4 regions of the Streptomyces sp. NPDC059900 genome follow, and region 1 is predicted to be linked to each of the others. Evidence: riboswitches for the same ligand, from Rfam matches in the RefSeq annotation. Region 1 holds a riboswitch; each other region holds the start of a gene.
What was found. A riboswitch is a leader RNA that binds a small molecule or an ion and turns the genes downstream of it on or off. The one in region 1 is predicted to bind cyclic di-AMP.

Region 1 (4,667 bases):
GCATGGCGGCCGGCGGGTCGTCGTTGCCGAGCGAGCCGAAGTTGCCGTGCCCGTCCACGAGCGGCAGGCGCATGGAGAAGGGCTGGGCCATGCGCACCAGGGCGTCGTAGATCGACGCGTCTCCGTGCGGGTGCAACTTACCCATGACCTCGCCGACGACGCGGGCGCACTTCACGTAGCCGCGTTCGGGGCGCAGGCCCATTTCGTTCATTTGGTACACGATTCTGCGGTGTACCGGCTTCATGCCGTCGCGGGCGTCCGGCAGGGCGCGCGAGTAGATGACCGAATACGCGTACTCGAGGAAGGAGCCCTGCATCTCGTCGACGACGTCGATGTCGAGGATCTTCTCCTCGAACGACTCGTCGGGCGGCGGGGTCTTCGTGCTGCGGCGGGCCATCGCTGCTGCGGCTCCTTCACGGTGTCTGCCAGGGCATCAGCAAGAGTCTGACGCCGACCATCAACGGGATCTGACGCCGACCATTGTGGACTGTCCCACTGACAACGCCGACCACGACCCGGACTTCGGGCACGAGTACGCCGAGCGCGGAGCGGGAACTTCGCCGGTAGTCAGCGCGCTTGCATACAGTGTCAGGACTGGCAGAAATTCCAGCTTTTAGCGATCGAAGGGACGTACATGCCCATGGGTCACACGGCCACAGCCGAGGCCGGCTCCGGCGGCCTGACAGCGACCGAGCACCGGCTGGCCAACGGCCTGCGCGTGGTGCTTTCCGAGGACCACCTGACCCCGGTCGCCGCGGTCTGTCTCTGGTACGACGTCGGTTCGCGCCACGAGGTCAAGGGCCGTACGGGCCTCGCACACCTCTTCGAGCACCTCATGTTCCAGGGCTCGAAGCAGGTCCAGGGCAACGGCCACTTCGAGCTGGTCCAGGGCGCGGGCGGTTCGCTGAACGGAACCACCAGCTTCGAGCGCACCAACTATTTCGAGACGATGCCCGCACACCAGCTGGAGCTGGCCCTGTGGCTCGAAGCCGACCGCATGGGCTCGCTGCTCTCCGCGCTCGACGACGAATCCATGGAGAACCAGCGTGACGTCGTCAAGAACGAGCGCCGCCAGCGCTACGACAACGTTCCCTACGGCACGGCGTTCGAAAAGCTGACCGCCCTGTCGTACCCCGAGGGCCACCCCTACCACCACACCCCGATCGGCTCCATGGCCGACCTGGACGCGGCGACGCTGGAGGACGCGCGGAACTTCTTCCGTACGTACTACGCGCCCAACAACGCCGTCCTGTCCGTCGTCGGCGACATCGACCCCGAGGAGACCCTCGCCTGGGTCGAGAAGTACTTCGGGTCCATCCCCTCGCACGACGGCAAGCAGCCGCCGCGTGACGGCTCGCTGCCCGACGTCATCGGCAAGGAGCTGCGCGAGGTCGTCGAGGAGGATGTCCCGGCCCGCGCCCTGATGGCCGCCTACCGCCTCCCGGAGGACGGCACGCGCGCGTGCGACGCGGCCGACCTGGCGCTCACGGTCCTCGGCAGCGGCGAGTCGTCCCGGCTCTACAACCGCCTCGTGCGCCGCGACCGCACCGCGGTGGCGGCCGGATTCGGCCTGCTGCGGCTCGCCGGCGCCCCCTCGCTGGGCTGGCTCGACGTGAAGACGTCCGGCGACGTCGAGGTGCCCGTCATCGAGGCCGCCGTCGACGAGGAGCTCGCCCGCTTCGCGGAAGAGGGCCCCACCGAGGAGGAGATGGAGCGCGCCCAGGCACAGCTGGAGCGCGAGTGGCTTGACCGGCTCGCCACGGTCGCGGGCCGCGCGGACGAACTGTGCCGTTACGCCGTCCTGTTCGGCGACCCGCAGCTCGCCCTGACCGCCGTCGGGCGTGTCCTCGACGTCACCGCCGAAGAGGTCAAGGCGGCCGCAGCGGCCCGCCTGCGCCCCGACAACCGCGCGGTGCTCGTGTACGAACCCGTAGCGGACACAGCCGACGCAGCGGACACAGCGGGCCCCGAAGCCACCGACGAGGACGAAGAGGAGGCGGCGAAGTGACCGAGGCCGCGACGATGCAGTTCCACCCGCAGCCGCAAGCGGGCGCCGCCCGGCCGTGGGCCTTCCCCGCGCCCGAGCGCGCCACCCTGGACAACGGCCTCACCGTGCTGCGCTGCCACCGCCCCGGCCAGCAGGTCGTCGCCGTGGAGATCCACCTGGAGGCGCCGCTCGAAGCCGAGCCCGCGGGCCTCGACGGCGTCGCCACGATCATGGCGAGGGCCTTCAACGAAGGCACCGACAAGCACTCCGCCGAGGACTTCGCCGCCGAGCTCGACCGCTGCGGCGCCAGCATGGACGCGCACGCCGACCACCCCGGCGTCCGGGTCTCCCTGGAGGTCCCGGTCTCCCGTCTGCCGAAGGCGCTCGGTCTGCTCTCCGACGCCCTGCGCGCCCCCGCCTTCGCGGACAGCGAGATCGAACGCCTCGTGACCAACCGCCTGGACGAGATCCCGCACGAGGCCGCCAACCCGGGGCGCCGCGCAGCCAAGGAGCTCTCCCGGCAGCTGTTCCCGGCCACCTCGCGCATGTCGCGGCCCCGGCAGGGCACGGAGGAGACGGTCAAGGCCATCGACTCCGCCGCGGTGCGTGCCTTCTACGAGAAGCACGTGCGTCCCGCCACGGCGACCGCCGTCGTCGTGGGCGACCTCACCGGCACCGACCTGGACGCCGTCCTCGCCGACACCCTCGGCTCCTGGACGGGCGGCACGGCCCAGCCGCGGCCGGTGCCCCCGGTGACCGCCGACGACACCGGGCGTGTCGTGATCGTCGACCGCCCGGGCGCCGTCCAGACGCAGCTGCTCATCGGTCGCGTGGGACCGGACAGGCACGACCGTGTCTGGCCCGCCCAGGTGCTCGGCACGTACTGCCTCGGCGGCACCCTCACCTCGCGCCTGGACCGCGTCCTGCGCGAGGAGAAGGGATACACCTACGGCGTACGGTCGTTCGCCCAGGTCCTGCGTTCGGCTCCGGACGGCACCGGCGCCGCCATGCTGGCCATCAGCGGCTCCGTGGACACCGAGTCCACGGGACCGGCCCTCGATGACCTGTGGAAGGTCCTGCGCACCCTCGCCGCCGAAGGCCTCACGGACGCCGAGCGCGATGTCGCCGTGCAGAACCTGGTGGGCGTGGCCCCGCTCAAGTACGAGATGGCGGCGTCCGTCGCGGCCACCCTGGCCGACCAGGTCGAGCAGCACCTGCCCGACGACTTCCAGGCCCAGCTGTACCGCCAGTTGGCCGCGACCGGCACCGTGGAGGCCACCGCCGCCGTGGTGAGCGCCTTCCCCGTGGACCGGCTCGTGACGGTGCTCGTCGGCGATGCCGCGCAGATCGAGGAGCCCGTCAGGGCGCTCGGCATCGGCGAAGTGAGTGTCGTCACCGGCTGAGCACGGTGACAGCCTGAGTGACAGTCAGGACATATGGGGACCCCAGTGGCTGGAATTAGCCACTGGGGTCCCCATATGTCCGAATTAGTACGGAGGTTACGTGTCTGCCCTGTGGCGTGCGCTACAAAAGCTCTGATCCGTTTGTCGTTTGAAAGACGCCACGCTTAGCGTCTGGTCCGGCTGTTCGTCATGCAGTACGCCGCACCCGCGGCACCGGACAGTCATCGCCGAGTCCCCGTACGGCGCGAGCCAGGGGAGCCGGGGACCCACATGTCCCCTTGGGGTGAATCGGGAACCTTGCCGTGAGGTGAGGGACTCGTAGGAGACCTTCCTGCTCCGAACCCGTCAGCTAACCCGGTAGGCGAGAAGGAAGGAAAGGATCAGCCGCTTCATGGCGTTTACCCGTGCCACCGGGAAGCACCGTCGCCCGAGCCGCCTCACGCGCACGACCGCGAATGTGGCGGGCGTCGCCGCACTGACCACCACCGGTGTCATCGGAGGCCTGGCCGCTCCGGCGCTCGCCGCCGACGACGCGGTTGCCCTCGAGCACACCGGCCTCACCCAGGCCGTCTCCGTCGGCGACTCGCTGGCCGCGAGCATCGACGCGCAGGCCACCGCCCAGCAGCAGGCCGCCGACGCCGCCGCGGCCGCCAAGAAGGCCGAAGAGGCCGCCAAGAAGAAGGCCGAGGAGGCCAAGCGCAAGGCCGAGGCCGAGGCGAAGGCCAAGGCCAAGAAGGAGCGCGAGGCCAAGGAGCGCGCCGCCCGCGAGGCCGAGCGCAAGCGCCTGAACACCTACGTCGCCCCGGTCTCCGGCTCGTCCGTCTCCACGGGCTACCAGGCGGGCGGCGGCATGTGGTCCTCCGGCAGCCACACCGGGATCGACTTCCACGCCGCGTCCGGCACCTCGGTCCACGCGGTGGGCTCCGGCACCGTCGTCGAGGCCGGCTGGGGCGGCGCCTACGGCAACAACGTGGTCATCAAGATGAACGACGGCACGTACACCCAGTACGGCCACATGTCGTCCCTCGGTGTCACCGTCGGCCAGGCGGTCACGCCGGGCCAGCAGATAGGCCTGTCGGGCTCCACCGGCAACTCCAGCGGCCCGCACCTGCACTTCGAGGCCCGCACCGGCGAGGACTACGGCACGGACATCGACCCGGTCGCCTACCTCCGCTCGCACGGCGTCAACGTCTGATCCACGGCGGCCCGCGCGACGCACACCCGATTCACCGAAAGCCCCGGCTCATCGCGAGCCGGGGCTTTCGTCGTTCCCCGCC
Region 2 (4,667 bases), on a different contig from region 1:
GGCGATGGGCCTGCACGCGCTGTGGAACGGCTCGGCCAGCTTCGGGGACTACGGCTTCTTCGCCGTGTACGCGGCCTTCATGCTGCCCGCGTTCGGCCTGCTCACCTGGCTGGTGATCTGGATCAGGCAGCGCGGCCTGCGCATCGTGCGCGCCGAACTGCCCGCGTACGTGCTCGCGGGCTGGCTCAGCGCCCCCGAGCCGTACGCCCTCGGCACGATGCGCGCCCGCACCCTGGCCCGCGACTACGCCTCCTACGCCCAGGGCAAGGCCGCGGCGCGCACGGTCGCGCAGTACGAGACGTACGCGACGTCTCTCGCGCTCCTGCGGCACCGCGGGCGCAAGGGCCGCGCGGGCGCCGACTTCGTCGTACGGGAGCGGGAGTTGCTGAACGCCCTGTGGGAGCGCCGGGAGGCCGCACGGCCCGCCCTGGCCTACGCGGCACGCGTGACGGCACCGGTGCTCGTACCGATGCCGCCGCAGTACGGGTACCAGCAGCCCTACGGGTATCCGCAGCCGTACGGATACCAGCAGCCCTACCCGCAGCACCAGCACCAGCACCAGCCCCCGTACGGATATCCGCACGCCCAGCCCGCGCTGCCCTACCCCGCGCCCTACCCCGCGTACAACCCCTACCGCGGTTAGGCGGAGGCCGTGGTGAGGGCCGTGATCTCGGCCTGCGTCAGTTCCAGGTCACCCACCGCGAGCAGCGCGGGCAGCTGCTCGACCGTACGGGCCGACGCGATCGGCGCCGCCACCGTCGGCTGCGCCGCGAGCCACGCAAGGGCCACGGTCGCGTGCTCGGCGCCGCGGGCCTCGGCGATCTCGTCGAGCGCGGCGAGCACCCGCCGGCCGCGCTCGGTCTCCAGGTGCTTGCCCGCGCCCGCGGCCCGCGCGCTGTCGACCTGCGTGCCCGGGCGGTACTTTCCGGTCAGGAAGCCGGAGGCGAGCGCGTAGTACGGGACGGCCGCAAGGCCCGAGCGCGATGCGACCTCCTGGAGCGAACCCTCGTACGTGTCGCGCGAGACGAGGTTGTAGTGCGGCTGGAGCGCCGTGTAGCGCGCGAGGCCCTCGCGGTCGGAGAAGTCGAGGAACTCCTGGAGGCGCTCGGGGGTGACGTTCGATGCGGCGATGGCGCGCACCTTGCCGGACGTCACCAGGTCGTCGAGCGCGCCGATGATCTCCTCGACGGGGACGCTGGGGTCGTCGTAGTGCGTGTAGTAGAGGTCGATGTAGTCGGTGCGCAGGCGGCGCAGCGACTCCTCGGCACCGGCCTTGATGGTGTTCGCGGACAGGCCCTTGTAATCGGGGTGGGCGCCGACCTTGGTGGCGAGCACGACGTCCGAGCGGTTGCCGCGCGCGGCCAGCCAGTTGCCGATGACGGTCTCGGACTCGCCGCCCTTGTTGCCGTCCACCCAGGCCGAGTAGACGTCGGCGGTGTCGATGAAGTTGCCGCCTGCGGCGGTGTAGGCGTCGAGCACCGAGAAGGACCGGTCCTCGTCGGCCGTCCAGCCGAAGACGTTGCCGCCGAGTGCGAGCGGGAAGACGTCGAGGTCGGACGAGCCGAGCTTGCGGAGAGAAGTCATACGGGGATCAACGCCCATACGGATCACAGCATTCCGCAGCGCAGGCCCGCGGCACCCGGTTGGCGGGCATGCCGAACCGGCAGCCCTGGCGTCGGGGGGTTGTCGCCAGGACCGCCGGGGTTCCGGGATTACCTCAGAGCGACTGGCCCTTGCCGCGCAGCCACGCCGCCGGGTCGACCCCGGTGGAGTCGCCGCCCGGGTGGACCTCCAGGTGGAGGTGGGCGCCGGTGACATTGCCGGTCGCGCCGACGCGGCCGATGGTCTCGCCGGTGGTGACCTTCTGGCCGACGCTGACGCTCATCGAGGACTGGTGGCAGAACCAGAGCTCGGTGCCGTCGTCGAGTTCGAGGATCGTGCGGTAGCCGTACGCCCCAGCCCAGCCGGCCTCCTTGATGGTGCCGGAGTGGATGGCCTTGATGGGCGTGCCCGTGGGAGCCGCGAAGTCCAGGCCGGTGTGGTAGCCGGAGGACCACATGGAACCGGGCTGACCGAAGGTGCCGGTGAGGGTGTACGAGGCGACGGGGAGCGTGTAGCTCTTCGCGAGCTTGGCCAGGCGCTCAGCCTCGGCCTTCTTCTTGGCCTCCGCCTCGGCCTTCTTCTTCGCGGCGGCCTTCTCGGCGGCGATCTTCTTCTCGGCCGCGGACTGCTTGGCGGCGGCCTGTTCGGCGGCCTGCTTGACGGCGGCTTCTTCGGCCGCCTTCTGGACCGCGTCGTCCGCCTGGTCCTGCTGGTTCTCGGCCTGCTCCATGATGCGCGCCCGCAGTGCCTCGCCCGCGTCCGTGGTGCCCTGCTCGGCGTCGGCGCTGCTGAGGCCGGCGGAGCTCAGGGGCGCGGCGGCAACCGTCACGCCGTTGTCCGCGGCAGCGGAGTCGGAGGAGTCGCCGGATATCAAAGACCCGACGCCCGGAAGCGACTTGGCCTCCGGCAGCGAGTCCGTGACCGCCGACATGTCCGGCATCTCGATGGAGACCGGGGGCTTGCCGCCCTGCGCGGTGGCTATGCCGCCCGCGCCGACGGCGGCGATGACGCCCACGCCGAGAACCGTGGAGCTGCGGGCGAGCCCGCCACCGCCCCGCTTGTGCACGCGGTGCCTGCCGCGGACGGGACGGATGGACTCCTCGGTGGGGTTCCATTCCTCCCAGGAATTTTCGTCATACCCACCGAAATCGTCGTCATTCGGTACGTACGCGCCTTGGGGGGCAGGGCGGTTGGACGCCACGGGGGCGCACTCCTTTCCTTCCTTCTCGCCTACCGGGTTAGCTGACGGGTTCGGAGCAGGAAGGTCTCCTACGAACACCTGGCACGGATGCACAGATGCCCGATTCACCCCAATTGGTGGTTCCCCGGCTCCCTTTCGGGATTAGGCGCGTGCGCGCGGAGCCGCCTCGAGTGACGGCTGGGACGACCGCGCTGCGTTATCGAACGTTAATAGACAGCAGGGTCGTATTCCAAGCCGTTCCGACTGATCGTTAACGTCATTGGCCTGTACTTAATGGGACACGAGGGTTCGGAACGGGGCGAGTTGTCGTCACTTCTTCACACACCGCAGCTTCACATCTCCTTGACAGTACGTCAGTTGTTATGCGGAGTGAGGTCCTTCAGTCACGGCCCGTGACATCGGCCCGCCTCACTTGGCGTCGACCCGCGTTATCTTGCGTCGGTCCTGGGCGCCGAAGGCCGCCGCACCGCGAGCAGAGCCATGTCGTCGGTCGTCCCGCCGCCGGTGTGCCGCCGCACTTCCTCGGCGAGCGTGGACAGCAGCGCGTCGGGTCCGTCGGGGCCGGGGAAGATGCGGCCGCCGAGCCGGGCGGCGGGGTCGTAGAACTCGCCCCGCCAGTCGCGCGCCTCGGAGAGCCCGTCGGTGTAGAGCAGCAGCATCGCCCCCGGCGGGAACTCCGACTCGTCCGCACGGTCCGGCCAGGCCCCCAGCTCGCCCATCCCCAGCGGCAGCGCGGGCTCGGTCGCGGACAGGACGCACAGCCGTCCGTCGCCGTGCAGGAGGAGCGGCCCCGGATGCCCGCGATTGATCAGGCGTACGGGACCTCCGCCGTGCGGGATCTCCGCGAGGATGGCGGTGGTGAACCCCTCGAAGTCGTCGAGCCCGTCGCGCCGCGTGCCCTCGCGCGCCAGTGCCCGCTCCAGGCGCTGCGCCACCGCCTCCAGCGTGGACTCCTGCTCGGCGGCCTCCCGGAACGCCCCGATGACGACGGCGACGGCCGCCACCGCGCCCATGCCCTTCCCCCGCACGTCGCCGACGATGACGCGTACGCCGTGCGAGGTGTCCTGCACCGCGTACAGATCACCCCCGATGAACGCGTCCGCCTCCGCGGCCTCGTACCGCGCGGCGACGTCGAGCCCGCCGATCCGGGGGTCCGGCTGCGGCAGTACGGCGCGCTGGGCGGCCTCGGCGATGGAGCGGGCGGAGGCGAGTTGTTCGTCGCTGCGGCTCACGACGCGGTTGATCAGGACGGCGAGCACGGCCACGGTCAGGACCGTGAGCACTTCCGTGACGGCTTCCACGTCGGTGGTGGTGCTCGCCCTGAAGTGCAGGACCAGGACGGTGGCGCAGGTGCCGAGGCCGACGAGGACGGTGCCGAGCAGCGAGTAGAAGGGGGCGGCGATCAGCGGGGCAGCCGTGAAGAGGGGCGCCGCGGTGAACGCGGCCGGTGTCGAGACGTCGTAGACCACCCCGACGACGATGAGCAGCAGCGGAAGGGCCCGCACGAACGCCCGCTCATGCCTGACGACGGGCCCCGCGCCGGAGCCCGTGCGGGGAGCGTTGCCGGAGCCCGGCAGAGGTCGCCCCTTGCCGGGATCTCGGCGCACGGACCGGCGCACCGGCCTGCCCGCGCCCCCGCCACCGCTGCCTCCTCGCTGCCCCACCGGTCTCTCCCGCCGAATTCCGCGGCCAGGACCAGATCCATGACCACGTTCATCCAGGGTTCCCGGAGCGGCGGCGGGCGGCGACCGGTGTGGGCCGACCGGGTGGCTGCCGCGCACGCAGAAATGCCGAAGGCCCGGATCCATTGCTGGATCCGGGCCTTCGGACTTTAGTAGCGGGGACAGGATTTGAACCTGCGACC
Region 3 (4,667 bases), on a different contig from region 1:
TACCCCGCCGGGGAGCACTCCCCCGAGGCCTACGCCCAACCGGTTCCCGCCGAGCACGAGTTCACGCCCGACGAGGCTCCCGCCGATTCGCTCGGCCCGGTCGAGCCGAGCCTGGTCGGCCTTGCCGGTGACGACGGGCCGCCGGTCACGGACCGCTCGCACGGCACCCGCTCGCGGGCCCGCCGCCGCTCGCCCGCCAAGCGCTCCGCGCTCTTCACCGTCGCCGTGCCGTCCGCCTGCGTGATGGGCGTCGCGGGTATCGCCGCCGCTTCCGTGGGTGACTTCGGCGGCGGCGGCGAGAAGGAGGCGCAGGCGGCTTCCGCTCCGGACCCCGCGTCCGTGCAGCCCTCCGCCGCCAACAACAAGCTCGACACGCAGCTGGCCAACCTCTCCGCGGACGCCGGTGACTTCGCCGACCGCGCGAGCCGCACCCAGGAGCGCATCGACCTCAAGGCGGAGAAGGTCGCCGCCGAGAAGAAGGCCGCCGAGGAAGCCGCGCGCAAGGAGCGCCTGCGCCCCAAGTTCGCGCTGCCGGTCAAGCAGCACGGCCTGAGCGCGTACTACGGCCAGGCCGGCATCAACTGGATGTCCGCGCACTCCGGAATCGACTTCCCGGTGTCGTACGGCACCGAGGTGCTCGCCGCCACCGACGGCACCGTCTCCACGAAGTGGAACAGCGCCTACGGCAACATGGCGATCGTGACCGCCAAGGACGGCACGGAGACGTGGTACTGCCACCTCTCCACGCACAAGGTTTCCAGCGGCCCGGTCAAGGCCGGCGACCCCATCGCGTTCTCCGGGAACTCCGGCAACTCCACGGGTCCGCACCTGCACTTCGAGGTGCGTCCCGGCGGCGGCTCGGCGATCGACCCGCTGCCGTGGCTGCGCAGCCACGGCCTCGACCCGACGTAACTCCGGCCGCCGCCGCGCGCGTTACAGCTTCTCCACCGGCGCGTACCGCAGCAGCAGCCGCTTCGGCTTCGGCTCTCCGAAGTCCACCGTCGCCTCGGCGTTCGCGCCCGTGCCCTTCACCCCGACCACGGTCCCGAGGCCGAACTGGTCGTGCGTGACCCGGTCCCCCACCGACAGTGCGACCACCGGCTTCTCCGTGGCGCGGCGCGTGGCGAAGCCCTGCGCGCCCCCGGTGCGCGAGCGCGACGACGACAAGGAGGAGGCGATTCCCGCTGCGGGCCCCGAGGATGCCGGTGCGCCGACGGAACCCGTCCGCTTCCAGTCCAGGTGCGCCTCCGGGATCTCCTCCAGGAACCGCGAGGGCGGGTTGTACGAAGGCTGTCCCCAGGCGCTGCGCATCGAGGACCGCGTCAGGTAGAGCCGCTCCCGCGCGCGCGTGATGCCCACGTACGCAAGGCGGCGCTCTTCCTCGAGCTCCTTGACCTGGCCGAGGGAGCGCATGTGCGGGAAGACGCCGTCCTCCATGCCGGTCAGGAAGACGACCGGGAACTCCAGGCCCTTGGCGGTGTGCAGCGTCATCAGTGTGATGACCCCGGAGCCGTCGTCCTCCTCGTCGGGGATCTGGTCCGAGTCGGCGACGAGCGCGACCCGCTCCAGGAACTCGGAGAGCGTGCCCGAAGCACCGGTGCCCGCGCCCGCGTCCTCTGCGCCCTCGGTCTCCCCTCCGCCTTCGCCGCTCTCACCGGCTGCACCGGCCTCGCCGCCCGCACCGCTGTCCTGTTCGAACTCCAGGGCCACGGCGGCGAGTTCCTGGAGGTTCTCGATGCGCGTCTCGTCCTGCGGGTCGGTCGAGGCCTGGAGCTCGGCGAGATACCCGGTCCGTTCGAGCACGGCCTCCAGGACGACGGCAGGGCCCGCGCCGGACTCGACGATGGTCCGCAGCTCCTCCATCAGCGTGTTGAAACGCTTGACGGCGTTCGCCGAGCGGGCCGCCATCCCGTACGCCTCGTCGACGCGCTTCAGCGCCTGCGGGAAGGAGATCTTCTCGCGCTGCGAGAGCGCGTCGATCATCGCCTCGGCGCGGTCGCCGATGCCCCTCTTGGGTACGTTGAGAATGCGCCGCAGCGGGACGGAGTCCTCCGGGTTGGCGAGCACGCGCAGATACGCGAGGACGTCCCGGACTTCCTTGCGCTCGTAGAAGCGCACGCCACCGACGACCTTGTAGGGCAGGCCGACGCGGATGAAGATCTCTTCGAAGACACGGGACTGCGCGTTCGTCCGGTAGAAGATCGCGACGTCACCGGCCTTCGCGTCGCCCGCGTCGGTGAGCCGGTCGATCTCGTCGGCGACGAACTGCGCCTCGTCGTGTTCGGTGTCGGCGACATAGCCGATGATGCCCGCACCCGCGCCCGCGTTGGTCCACAGGTTCTTGGGGCGGCGGCTTTCGTTGCGCTCGATGACGGCGTTGGCGGCGGTCAGGATCGTCTGCGTGGAGCGGTAGTTCTGCTCCAGGAGGATCGTCGTCGCGTCCGGGTAGTCCTCCTCGAACTGGAGGATGTTGCGGATGGTGGCGCCGCGGAAGGCGTAGATCGACTGGTCGGCGTCACCCACGACACACAACTCGGCCGGGTCGTCCCCCTCTCCCCCGGAAGGACCGACCAACTCTCGCACCAGGGCGTACTGGGCGTGGTTGGTGTCCTGGTACTCGTCGACCATCACGTGCCGGAAGCGGCGGCGGTAGTGCTCGGCGACGTCCGGGAACGCGCGGAACATGTGGACCGTCGTCATGATCAGGTCGTCGAAGTCGAGGGCGTTCGCCTCGCGCAGCCGCGACTGGTACATCGCGTATGCCTGGGCAAGCGTCTTCTCGAAGCCGTCGGCGGCCTGACCTGCGAAGGTCTCCTCGTCGATCAGCTCGTTCTTCAAGTTCGAGATCTTGGCGCTGAAGGACTTCGGCGGGAACTTCTTCGGGTCGATGTCCAGGTCACGGCAGACCAGTGCCATCAGGCGCTTGGAGTCCGCGGCGTCGTAGATCGAGAAGGAGGACGTGAAGCCGAGCTTCTTCGACTCGCGGCGCAGGATGCGGACGCACGCGCTGTGGAAGGTCGACACCCACATCGCGTTGGCCCGCGGGCCGACGAGCTGCTCGACGCGCTCCTTCATCTCGCCGGCGGCCTTGTTCGTGAACGTGATCGCCAGGATCTGGCCCGGGTGCACGTGCCGCTCGGCCAGGAGGTGCGCGATGCGGTGCGTGAGGACCCGGGTCTTGCCGGAGCCCGCGCCCGCGACGATGAGCAGCGGGGAGTCCGCGTGCACGACGGCCGCGCGCTGGTTCTCGTTGAGACCGTCGAGGAGGGCCGCCGGGTCGATCACGGGGCGCGGGGCGCCGCCGCGGTAGTGCGCGTCGCGCGGTGCGGGCGCGTCGAACTTCCCGTCGAACAGATCATCCGGAATGGATTCCGGAGCGCTGTCCTCGGGCGGTGGCGGGGGCTCTTCCTCCGAAGCCCGCGAGGGCTTGAGGTCCGCCAGGAAGCTGTCATCAAAGAGGCTGCTCATCGCCTCCCGAGTCTAGGCGGCCCCACTGACAACCCGCCCCGGGTTCCGGCCACGTCACTCAGCCTACGCCCTGCCCGCGGACGATTACTCTCCGCTTAGGCGCGACGTGCCCGCGTCAAGAGCTTCGTAAAGTAACGAAAATGTATCGGGCATATCGAACATCAACCTTCACACGGACCACACGAGTTGGCTAGCGTGCTGCGCGGGCTGCTCGTACTCCCACCGGCGAACCCCGCCGGTAACGTGTGGCCTCCGCCGAGTTCGATCTCCTCGGAGCCGGGGACCCACGATGAACTTGGGGTGAATCGGTCCCGTACGCAGTACGGGACTGTAGGGCAACCTTCCGGAACCACCCGCCCGAACCCGACAGCTAACCCGGTAGGCGGTCTACGGAAGGAGTCGCCTCCCTTGGCGTCGCACCGCAAGCCGCGGACCCGCATTGCCGCCCTACGCGCCACTCCCGCCCTCGGCATCACGACGGCGGCCCTCACCTCCGTGGCCCTGCTGTCACAGAGCGCGCAGGCGGCACCGTCCGCACCGCAGAAGCCCAGCCTCGAAGAGGTCCAGAAGAAGGTGGACGACCTCTACCACCAGGCGGGCGTGGCCACACAGAAGTACAACTCGGCCAAGGAGCGCACCGACAAGCAGCGCAAGAAGGTCGACACCCTGCTCGACGACGTGGCCGAGCGCACCGACAAGCTGAACGAGGCCCGCCAGGAGCTGGGCTCGTTCGCCGCTGCGCAGTACCGCACCGGCGCCGTCTCCGAGACCGCCACGATGATGCTGGCCGACGACCCGCAGGGGTACTTCGACCAGAACCATCTGTCGGACCGGCTGACCGCGCGCCAGAAGAAGGCGGTCGACGACTACCAGACGAAGCAGGCCGCCGCGACGAAGCAGCGCACGAAGGCCGCCAAGAGCCTTCAGACGCTGAGCGACTCGCGGGACGACCTCAAGACGAGCAAGCAGGACGTCCAGGAGAAGCTGGGCAAGGCGCGCACGCTGCTCTCGGAGCTGACGGCCGAGGAGAAGGCGCGGCTCGCGGCGATCGAGAAGAAGAAGGAAGAGGCGGCCAAGCGCAAGGCCGCCGAGCTGGCCCGCAAGCAGGAGGCCGAGGCGGAGGCCAAGCGCAAGGCGGCTGAAGAGGCCGCCGCCAAGGAGCGCGAGAAGAACAAGGAGACCCCCGACTCGGGCTCCGG
Region 4 (4,667 bases), on a different contig from region 1:
CGTTGGCCTCAAGGGTGCCGATCGCGGAGGCGGCCCGCGGGCACGTCAGGTAGTACGTCGTCGGGAACGGCGTCCCGTCCGGCAGGCGCGGCGCCGTCTCGACGACGTCCGGCTGCCCGCACGGGCAGCGGTGGGCGATGGCCCGCAGGCCGCGCGGCGGACGGCCGAGCTGCTGCTTGAAGGCCTCGACGTCGGCGTCGGTGGGCTCGGTGCGCGGGGTGGTCGGCGGGGGCGTTTCCATGCCTGTCTTTCGATCGGTTCTCTACGAGAGGTGGGTTCTCTGCGAGAGGTATGGGTGAGAGAAGGTCAGTCCTCGTCCGGGCGGTCGGCCTTGTCGACGCCGTCCCAGACGTTGGAGTACCAGGGCCTGGCGGCCGCCCCCTGGTCGGAGCGCTGCTTCTTCGCCGCCGCGGGATCGATCACCGTATAGCCGGTCTCGCCCGGCATCACATAGTGCAGCCGGTCCCTGATGCGCTGCTCCGCGTACGCGTCGTCCCGCCAGCGGGCCTTCTCGTCCCGCAGCTTCTCGACGTTCTCGCGGCGCTCGGCCTGCTCCTTGCGCTGCTCGGCGATCTCCGCGCGCTGGGAGACGTACTGCCTTATCGGATAGGCGAGCGCGACGACCAGCGAGCAGAGCACGAGCGCGAGGAGCGCGGCGCGTCCCGTGAGCCGGGAACGGCGCGCCTGTCGCTTCGTCTGGGAGCGGTAGACACGCTCCGCGGTCTGCTCGCCGAGCAGCCGCAGCCTGGTCGCGGTGGAGAACCGGTCGCGGTCCTTCACGGCCATGTGTGCCGCCTCCCCGATACGTACGAACGTCCCCGCACACGGTACGGGACCGAGTACGGGGACGTACGTAACTACTCAGCGGCGCCGGGGCCCGGGCTCAGAAGCTCAGCCCTTGAAGCGGGGGAACGCCGAACGACCGGCGTAGACCGCGGCGTCATCCAGGATCTCCTCGATGCGCAGGAGCTGGTTGTACTTGGCGACGCGCTCGGAGCGGGCCGGGGCGCCGGTCTTGATCTGGCCGCAGTTGGTGGCGACGGCGAGGTCGGCGATGGTGACGTCCTCGGTCTCGCCGGAGCGGTGCGACATCATGCACTTGAAGCCGCTGCGCTGGGCCATCTCGACGGCGTCGAGGGTCTCGGTCAGCGAGCCGATCTGGTTGACCTTCACCAGGAGGGCGTTCGCGGACTTCTCCTCGATGCCACGGGCCAGGCGCTCGGGGTTGGTGACGAAGAGGTCGTCGCCGACGAGCTGGACCTTGTCGCCCAGCTTCTCGGTGATGACGTTCCAGCCGGCCCAGTCGTCCTCGAACAGCGGGTCCTCGATGGAGACGAGCGGGTACGAGGAGACGAGCTCCTCGTAGTACTCGGTCATCTCGGCGGCCGAGCGGGACTTGCCCTCGAACTCGTACGAGCCGTCCTTGTAGAACTCGGACGCGGCGACGTCGAGCGCGAGCGCGATCTGCTCGCCGGGGACGTAACCGGCCTGCTTGATGGCCTCGAGGATGAGGTCGAGCGCGGCGCGGTTGGAGTCGAGGTTCGGCGCGAAGCCGCCCTCGTCGCCCAGGCCGGTGGACAGGCCCTTGTCCTTCAGGACCTTCTTCAGCGTGTGGTAGACCTCGGTGCCCCAGCGCAGGGCCTCGGAGAACGACTCGGCGCCGATCGGCGCGATCATGAACTCCTGGATGTCGACGTTCGAGTCGGCGTGCGACCCGCCGTTCAGGATGTTCATCATCGGAACGGGCAGCAGGTGCGCGTTCGGGCCGCCGAGGTAGCGGAAGAGCGGCAGGTCGGAGGCCTCCGACGCGGCGTGCGCGACGGCGAGCGAGACGCCGAGGATGGCGTTGGCGCCGAGCGAGCCCTTGTTGTCGGTGGCGTCGAGGTCGAACATCGCCTGGTCGATCAGGCGCTGCTCGGTGGCGTCGTACCCGACGAGCTCCGGGCCGATCTGCTCGATGACGGCGAGGACGGCCTTCTCGACGCCCTTGCCCTGGTAACGGTTGGGGTCACCGTCACGGAGTTCGATGGCCTCGAAAGCACCGGTGGACGCACCGGACGGAACGGCGGCACGACCCGTGCTGCCGTCGTCGAGGCCGACCTCGACCTCGACCGTGGGGTTGCCTCGGGAGTCCAGGATTTCCCGGGCTACGACGACGTCGATGGACGGCACGAGCATCTCCTTCTGGGATGTGACGCGAGTACGCGGGGCGTCGGCCCCGCGGACACGAGCCTAACCGGCTCCCGGACAACAGCCAGCCGACCGACCGTCCTGTGGACAAACCGAGAGCAAAATGTTTACGAACGGAACAAACATACCCCGCCCCCGGTGCGTACGGGGGATACGCGCACCGGGGGCGGGGTGGACCCGTGGGGACGGGGGCGGGCAGCAGCTACCGCTTAGCTGAGGTGGAGCTGCTGACCGGGGTAGATCATGTCGGCGTTGTCGATGATGTCGCCGTTGAGCTTGTACACCTTGTGCCAGCCGCCCTTGACGTTCTTCGCCTCGGCGATCTTGGAGAGGGTGTCACCCTTCTCGACCTTGTACTCGCCGTCGCCCTTCTTGACCTTCTTGCCGGTCGGGGTCTCGACGGTCTTCTTGGACTCGGTCTTGGGCGCCTCGGCCTTGGGAGCGGCCTTCTGCTGCGGCTGCTCGGTCTGCGGCGTGGGCTGGCTCTTGGGCTGCTCCTGGGTCTGCTGCGGGGCGCTCTCCTGCGCACCGCCACCCTCGTTGGAGGCGCCCGAGAGGCCGACGCCGCAGCTCGGCCAGGCACCCTTGCCCTGACCCGCGAGAACCTTCTCGCCGATCTCTATCTGCTGGGCCTTGGAGGCCTTGTCCGCGCTGGGCGCGTACTTCGTGCCGCCGTACGCCGCCCAGGTGGACGACGAGAACTGCAGGCCGCCGGTGTAGCCGTTACCGGTGTTGATCGACCAGTTGCCGCCGGACTCGCACTGCGCGACGGCGTCCCACTCGGAGTTCGTCGCGGCGGATGCCTGGCCGGCCGCCATCAGCGGGGCTGCGACCGCGACACCGGTGACGCCGGCGAGCGTGGCGACACGGGTGGCCTTGGACGGGCGGCGGTGCTTGCCCTTGCTGGAAAACAGCATGAGTGATCCCCTCACCGACGCCTGCGAGGTGAGCTGTCGGGTTCGGGCCGATGAAGTTGCCCGGCCGCGCTTCTGTGAGCGCGGCTTAACCCCTAGCCGTTTCCGTCCGTCTCCCCGCCTCGCTCTCACGAGGCCGTTCAACGGCCGGTCCGGGCGGAAACCTTGGGTCCCCCGCTCCTGCCTACGGCGCTTGCGCGACGACTGTTCCCGAACGGCCGTTGGCAGGACTCGGCGTACCGACCGGCGGGGCCCGCTGTGGCGAGCGGTCACGACCGTAGGCATGCTCCCGGCCGAATTCCAAAGACGATCAGGGCCTTTGAGACCCATGTCTCACTTGCGCCAATCTGGACATCAGGCGCAAAGCGACTCGCCAACTACCCCTACTTTTCGCCCAAATCGAGGCTCTGACCGGGAAGGATGAGGTCGGGGTCGGAGCCGACAGACTCCTCGTTCTCGGCGTACAGCTCGGTCCACCCGCCCCGCACGTCGAGGTCGTCGGCGATGACCGAGAGGCTGTCTCCGGAGCGGACCGTGTACGTCCCGTCGGAGCCGTCCTGCTGGCGCTCGTCGCCACGGGAGGCGTGCCGGCCCGAACCCTCGCGGGAGGAGTCCTCCGCGGCCTCGTCGTCCGCGCTGCCGCCGCGGTGGCGGCCTTCGCCGTCACCGGCCGAGGGGGTGGCGGCGGGCGAAGTGGCATCGTCACGGCCGGACTTGGCCGAGTCATCCGACTTGCCCGACTCGCCCGGCTCGTCGTGATTCTTGTCTCGCGCCTCGTCGTCGGCGCGGGAGTCGGAGCCGGAGCCGGATTCACCGGAGTCCTTGTCCGACGACTTGTCCGAAGGCTCGGCGCTTTCCGAGGAGTCGGCCGACTCGCTCGGCGACGTGCTCGGCTCGTCCGACTCCCCGGACCCGCCGGGCTTGGTCGACTCCGACGAATCCGACGACTCCGTCGACTCGTCGGAAGGCACCGTCGTGATCGGCGCGCCCGGGTCGACCTCGGCGGCGGCGCCGCCCTGCGTGAGGCCGGCGATCGGGGCGCAGCTCGGCCAGGCCTTGGGGCCCAGGTCGTCAAGGACCGTCTCGGCGACGGATATCTGCTGCGAGCGGCTGGCCTGGTCGGCGCTCGGGGCGAAGTCGAGGCCGCCGTAGTTCTCCCAGACCTCCTGCGAGAGCTGGAGTCCGCCGTAGTACCCGTTGCCCTCGTCCGCGCTCCAGGACCCGCCGCTCTCGCACTCCGCAAGCTTGTCCCACGTGGCGGTGTCCGCCGCGCTCGCGCTGGTGGCGCCGAGCAGCGGGATGGCGATCGCCGATCCGGCGACTCCTGCCGCGACGATCAGGGCCGGGGCCTGGCGGGGGCGTCGGTGACGACCATTGCCGGAGAGCATGCGGTTGCCTTTCGCGTGACTGGAGCGACGACTGCGGCACGGGGGGCCGAGTCGTCGTGAACGTAGCGGCAGTCGAACGCTTGTCACAAGTCGATGCAGCGGAGATCACGTGAAAGTCACAGTCTTGACGGCATGTCAGCTGGACGGTGTTCCGGGCGTCTGATATTTGCTCCGC

Region 2: it holds a riboswitch for cyclic di-AMP, as region 1 does, so the genes downstream of both, ACQKIP_RS20585 (M23 family metallopeptidase) here and ACQKIP_RS01925 (M23 family metallopeptidase) in region 1, are expected to answer to the same signal.
Region 3: it holds a riboswitch for cyclic di-AMP, as region 1 does, so the genes downstream of both, ACQKIP_RS18285 (NlpC/P60 family protein) here and ACQKIP_RS01925 (M23 family metallopeptidase) in region 1, are expected to answer to the same signal.
Region 4: it holds a riboswitch for cyclic di-AMP, as region 1 does, so the genes downstream of both, ACQKIP_RS25825 (transglycosylase family protein) here and ACQKIP_RS01925 (M23 family metallopeptidase) in region 1, are expected to answer to the same signal.

Annotation. Positions count from the first base shown of each region.
Region 1 covers NZ_JBNNJZ010000005.1:11,022-15,688, reverse strand. Annotated here, with positions in the region: gene ACQKIP_RS01940 (DNA gyrase/topoisomerase IV subunit A) at 1-397, opposite strand, end outside; gene ACQKIP_RS01935 (M16 family metallopeptidase) at 635-2,008, shown strand; gene ACQKIP_RS01930 (M16 family metallopeptidase) at 2,005-3,390, shown strand; cyclic di-AMP (ydaO/yuaA leader) riboswitch at 3,606-3,769, shown strand; gene ACQKIP_RS01925 (M23 family metallopeptidase) at 3,782-4,585, shown strand.
Region 2 covers NZ_JBNNJZ010000147.1:11,783-16,449, forward strand. Annotated here, with positions in the region: gene ACQKIP_RS20575 (PrsW family intramembrane metalloprotease) at 1-643, shown strand, start outside; gene ACQKIP_RS20580 (aldo/keto reductase) at 640-1,584, opposite strand; gene ACQKIP_RS20585 (M23 family metallopeptidase) at 1,718-2,803, opposite strand; cyclic di-AMP (ydaO/yuaA leader) riboswitch at 2,815-2,961, opposite strand; gene ACQKIP_RS20590 (PP2C family protein-serine/threonine phosphatase) at 3,232-4,467, opposite strand.
Region 3 covers NZ_JBNNJZ010000119.1:435-5,101, reverse strand. Annotated here, with positions in the region: gene ACQKIP_RS18295 (M23 family metallopeptidase) at 1-912, shown strand, start outside; gene pcrA (DNA helicase PcrA) at 934-3,468, opposite strand; cyclic di-AMP (ydaO/yuaA leader) riboswitch at 3,712-3,868, shown strand; partial or broken gene ACQKIP_RS18285 (NlpC/P60 family protein) at 3,877-4,667, shown strand, end outside.
Region 4 covers NZ_JBNNJZ010000228.1:187-4,853, reverse strand. Annotated here, with positions in the region: gene ACQKIP_RS25840 (DUF501 domain-containing protein) at 1-241, opposite strand, end outside; gene ACQKIP_RS25835 (FtsB family cell division protein) at 307-786, opposite strand; gene eno (phosphopyruvate hydratase) at 892-2,172, opposite strand; gene ACQKIP_RS25825 (transglycosylase family protein) at 2,400-3,107, opposite strand; cyclic di-AMP (ydaO/yuaA leader) riboswitch at 3,111-3,306, opposite strand; gene ACQKIP_RS25820 (transglycosylase family protein) at 3,488-4,492, opposite strand.